DNA from 2 places in the Lachnoclostridium sp. Marseille-P6806 genome. Region 1 is predicted to be linked to the other one. Evidence: predicted binding sites of a transcription regulator. Region 1 holds the regulator's gene; the other holds the start of a gene.
The links. Region 1 encodes HrcA, which represses chaperone genes, less so after heat shock. Its sites were predicted from a motif close to TGTTAGCACTCNNNNNNNNNGAGTGCTAACA; they were not measured.
Positions count from the first base shown of each region.

Region 2: groES (co-chaperone GroES) is a predicted target of HrcA. The motif match lies at 1,330-1,360, and genes of this name have one in related genera.

Region 1 is NZ_CAXSLG010000001.1:120,700-123,107, forward strand. Features, by position in the region: gene grpE (nucleotide exchange factor GrpE) at 1-370, opposite strand, end outside; gene hrcA (heat-inducible transcriptional repressor HrcA) at 377-1,414, opposite strand; gene ACESON_RS00515 (3D domain-containing protein) at 1,697-2,179, shown strand.
Region 2 is NZ_CAXSLG010000008.1:173,357-175,764, reverse strand. Features, by position in the region: gene groL (chaperonin GroEL) at 1-919, opposite strand, end outside; gene groES (co-chaperone GroES) at 954-1,238, opposite strand; gene ACESON_RS11990 (hypothetical protein) at 1,477-2,061, shown strand; gene ACESON_RS11985 (PLP-dependent aminotransferase family protein) at 2,210-2,408, opposite strand, start outside.

The DNA.
Region 1 (2,408 bases):
CCTTCACATCCTCCGGCACGGCTGCCAGTCCCCGCTCGAAATTGTCAAGCACCGGCAAAATCTTTTCGATAATGTCTCTGGCTCCAATCTCATACATAGAGGACTTTTCTTTTTCTGTCCTCTTACGGAAGTTATCAAACTCGGCCATCTGCCGTTTCAGGCGATCCTGCAGTTCCTCTATCTGTACATCCTTGGGATCCTTTTTGCTGTCGGACTGGGATGCATAACCATCTGCCTTCTCCTCTGCGGCGTCCTGCGCTTCCTGATTTTCCATATGTTCTTCTGTCTCCGGCGCCTTTACCGCATCCTCTGCTGTTTCCGGCTCCTGCTGACAGGATTTCTTTTCTTCATTCATATTATCCTGATTCATGGTCTATCACCTTTCCTCATTTTTAAACGTGGCATCCAGCTGCTTCATCAAATTCTTCAGAGTGCCGAGCACCTTCTCGTAGTCCATCCGCTTAGGACCGATGATACCAATGGTTCCCCGGATTCCCTCGCCCAAATCATAATTTGCTGTAACTACGCTGCAGTCCTTCATAGTCTGAACCGGAGTTTCATTTCCGATATAAACCTGAATTCCTGTCTCATCGGAGGCCTCATTCACATCTGTAATCAGCTCCTGAAGCACATCCTTCTGCTCAAAAGCCTTTAAAAGCTCGCTTGCCCGATCTCCATCGCTTAACTCCGGGTACTTGAAAATATTGGTAGCTCCGCTGGTATAAATCTGCAAATCCTCTTCATCAGCCCGAATGGCACGTGCAACCTCTGTCAGCACCGTATCCACCAGACTGCTGTGAACCCCTGCCTGCTCCTTCAGTCTGCTGATTACATCCAGGTTGATTTCCTCAATCGTCAGTCCATTTAAGGCGCTGTTCAGCAGAATATTCAAATTCAGCAGTTCTTCCCGGCTGATGTTCCTTGGAACATCTACCATGGTATTCTTAATCAGATTTCCCTCCACTACCGTAACAATCAGAAGCTTCCTGTCATCCATCATGGAAAGCTGGATAAACTTCAATTTGTTCCTGTGGTACTGGGGACCACTGATCAAGGCCGCATAATTGGTGTTGGTCGCCAAAAGCTGGGCCAGCTTCTTCAATACCAGTTCCACCCGGTCAACCCGCTGAATCATCAGCTCCTTGATCTCTGTCACTTCCTGTTCTTTTTCCTGCATGATCTGATCTACATAGAAGCGATATCCTTTATCTGAAGGAATACGCCCTGCTGATGTATGAGGCTGCAGGATATATCCCATCTCCTCCAAATCAGACATCTCATTGCGGATGGTCGCAGAACTCAGCTTCAAATCCGTATACTTGGAAATGGTTCTAGAGCCGACTGGCTCTCCCGTCTCCAGATAGGTTTTGATGATTGCTTTTAATATAGTAATCTTTCTCTCATCCAGCTCCATTCTGGCGGCCTCCTCTCTTTTAGGTTATTAGCACTCATAGATGAGGAGTGCTAACATCTGTGTTTAATATACTTTAACCCAGCACATTTGTCAAGGGTTTTTCAAAAAAAACTTTGGAAAACGCTTTTTTCTGTCTGAATTTTCCCATGACTGAGCTGTTACAAAATGTGTCATATTTTTGTAATAAATTGTTGACATTTAATATTTTTGTAATATATAATGAAGCCTGTGCAGCAACTCATTGACAATCACATTTTTATATGTTTAAGAGGTAAGTGAGCAATGAAAAAAAATACATTTCAGAATCTGTTCCGGCTTTCCGCCATTGTCGTATGCACCCTGTCCCTGAGCGTTTCCGCTTGGGCTTCCACCGAAACTTCTTCTATTGTTATATGCGGTTCAGAAACTTCTAAAGAGGAAGATGAAATTATTTTAAACGAAACTCCAGAAGATATTCAGGACACAGCCGATGAATTTGTGTCTCTTGGCATGTTTACCACAACTGGTTACTGCAATTGTGAACAATGCTCTGGCGGTCACAGCCTCACCTATGCCGGCACAGTGCCCCAGGCAGAGCACACGCTTTCTGCTGATCTGAATCTCTTTCCTATTGGTACACAGCTTATGGTAGATGGCATTATCTACACAGTTGAAGATATGGGTTCCTCTGTAAATGGCAATAAAATCGATATTTTTTATGACTGCCACCAGGATGCCGAGGCCCATGGCATGCAGCTTCAGGAGGTTTTTGCACTTGCTTTCTGATGAAACAATTCCCATCTCTTTCCAAAAATACACAAGATATAGTATGAGCGGATACCATATATAGGTTTTCCGCTCCTTTTTTACGCATTTTGTTGACAAATGAAAAAAAATATGTAAAATATGGACTTGTCGCTCATATATTACAAATTTGTTACATATATTTAGATTGTATGAAACTTTTGTTGATTTTTTGTTTTGCGGCTTCCAGCTGCAGAATACTGTAACAATT
Region 2 (2,408 bases), on a different contig from region 1:
GATCCAGACCCAGTTCCTCAGAAATCACAGTACCTCCGGTCAGAATAGCCAAATCCTTCAACATTTCTTTTCTTCTGTCGCCATAACCCGGAGCCTTTACGCCTACAACAGTAAAGGTGCCTCTTAATTTGTTAACAATCAGAGTGGTCAGAGCTTCACCCTCGATATCCTCAGCCACAATCAGCAGCTTAGCGCCAGACTGAACAATCTGCTCCAGAACCGGCAGAATCTCCTGAATATTGGAAATCTTCTTATCGGTAATTAAAATATAGGGATCGTCCAGGTTTGCTTCCATCTTATCCATATCTGTACACATGTAAGCAGAAACATAACCGCGGTCGAACTGCATACCTTCTACCAGATCCAGTTCTGTCTTCATGGTCTTGGATTCCTCGATGGTAATAACGCCATCATTGGAAACCTTCGCCATAGCCTCTGCAACCATCTCGCCTACTTCATCATCTGCAGCAGAGATAGCAGCAACTCTTGCGATGCTGTCGCGTCCCTCAATCGGCTGGCTCATCTTTGCAATAGCCTCTACAGCAGCCTCGGTTGCTTTCTTCATACCCTTTCTCAGAACAATCGGGTTAGCTCCTGCTGCCAGGTTCTTCATACCTTCGTTGATCATAGCCTGAGCCAGAACTGTTGCAGTGGTAGTACCGTCACCAGCTACATCGTTGGTCTTGGTTGCAACCTCTTTTACCAGCTGTGCGCCCATATTTTCAAATGGGTCCTCCAACTCAATCTCCTTTGCAATGGTAACGCCGTCATTGGTGATCAGCGGAGCTCCAAAGGATTTATCAAGAACTACGTTTCTTCCTTTCGGTCCCAGGGTTACACGAACAGTATCTGCCAGCTGATTTACACCAGCTTCCAGGGCTTTTCTGGCTTCTACGCCATATTTAATCTGCTTTGCCATAATTGCATTCCTCCAAATCTGTCTTATTTATCTTTTACTCAATCACTGCCAGAATATCATTCTGCTTTACTACTACAAACTTCTCGTCCTCTACTTCTACTTCTGTTCCAGAATACTTAGAGTAAATAACCTTATCGCCAACCTTTACCTGCATGGTCACTTCCTTGCCGTCAACCACACCGCCCGGTCCTACTGCGATAACTTCTGCCTGCTGAGGTTTCTCCTTTGCCTGACCCGGCAGTACAATACCTGACTTGGTAGTCTCTTCTGCAACCAGCTGTTTTAAAACAACACGGTCAAATAACGGTACTAATTTCATGGATGATTCCTCCTTATTCTTCTTCTACTTTTTCATTACAGGATTCCTTAAAATCCCTCTTTCGATTCACAATACCAGTTATACCACGCATTGTTAGCACTGTCAAGTGTCGAGTGCTAATTTTATAAAATTTTTAAATTTTCACTTGTCCCCTTTCTTTTTTTTCTCATTCGTATTACAATATTCATAATAGCAGATTGACAGAACAAACTGTCTGTCAATAGAAAGGAGTACACATATGGCAAAAAAGGGATTGGGAAAATTTGTAATGCTGGCTGCTGCTGCCGGCGCTGCTGCTGCCGGAATTTCTTACTTCAGAAAATATCAGTCTTTCAATAAGGAACTGGATGAGGATTTCCACGATTTTGAAGATGAGGAGGATACACCTGTTCCAGACAGTACCATGACTCGGAATTATGTGTCTCTCCATGCTGATAAGGACGAATTTCTCGTTGCTGCAGGCGATATGCTGAATGCAGCCAAAGATGTTGCCGGCGCTGCAAAAAATGTAATGAAGGATGCCGCTGCTATTGTAGCCGATACCACCAGAGAGGCCATGGGCGCTGCTGCTGACACTGCCTCCCGCTTCTCTTTTGGAAACAGCGATGAAGAAGATATCTTCGAAGATGAGGATACTGTTCCTTCCCCATCCGTTAAAGAAGCCCCCAAAGCAGACGCTGCTCCCTTAAACGAGGAAACACCGGAAGAAGCTGCTGAACCTGATGCCGAAAAAGAAGAGGAAGGCAACCCCCAGGATACAGTAAGCGTTTCTATCGATACCGATGCTGCTCTGGCTGAAGACGGCGAAGAAATCATGGAATAATTAAAAATGCGAAAAACAGTCCGGAGATTCTGTCTTATACAGCAGAACATCCGGACTGTTTTATTATTGAAACAATCACCTAATACATAGAGCAAAAAATATGCTTTAGCACATTCTCACGCCGAAGCGCAGCTGGCAATCCTTTCTTTTATTTCCAACAGGAAACCAGCAGACGGATTCCCTCACGGATTTCTTCCTCTCTGAGGCTGGCATACCCGAGAACCATCGTGGCAGGCCTGTGGTTGTGTTCAGGATGAATAAAATAGCTGCTAAGTCCATATACCCTCACTCCGGCAGCCAATGCCTTTTCCATCAACTCCGACTCGCTCTGGTTCTTTTTCCCAGTC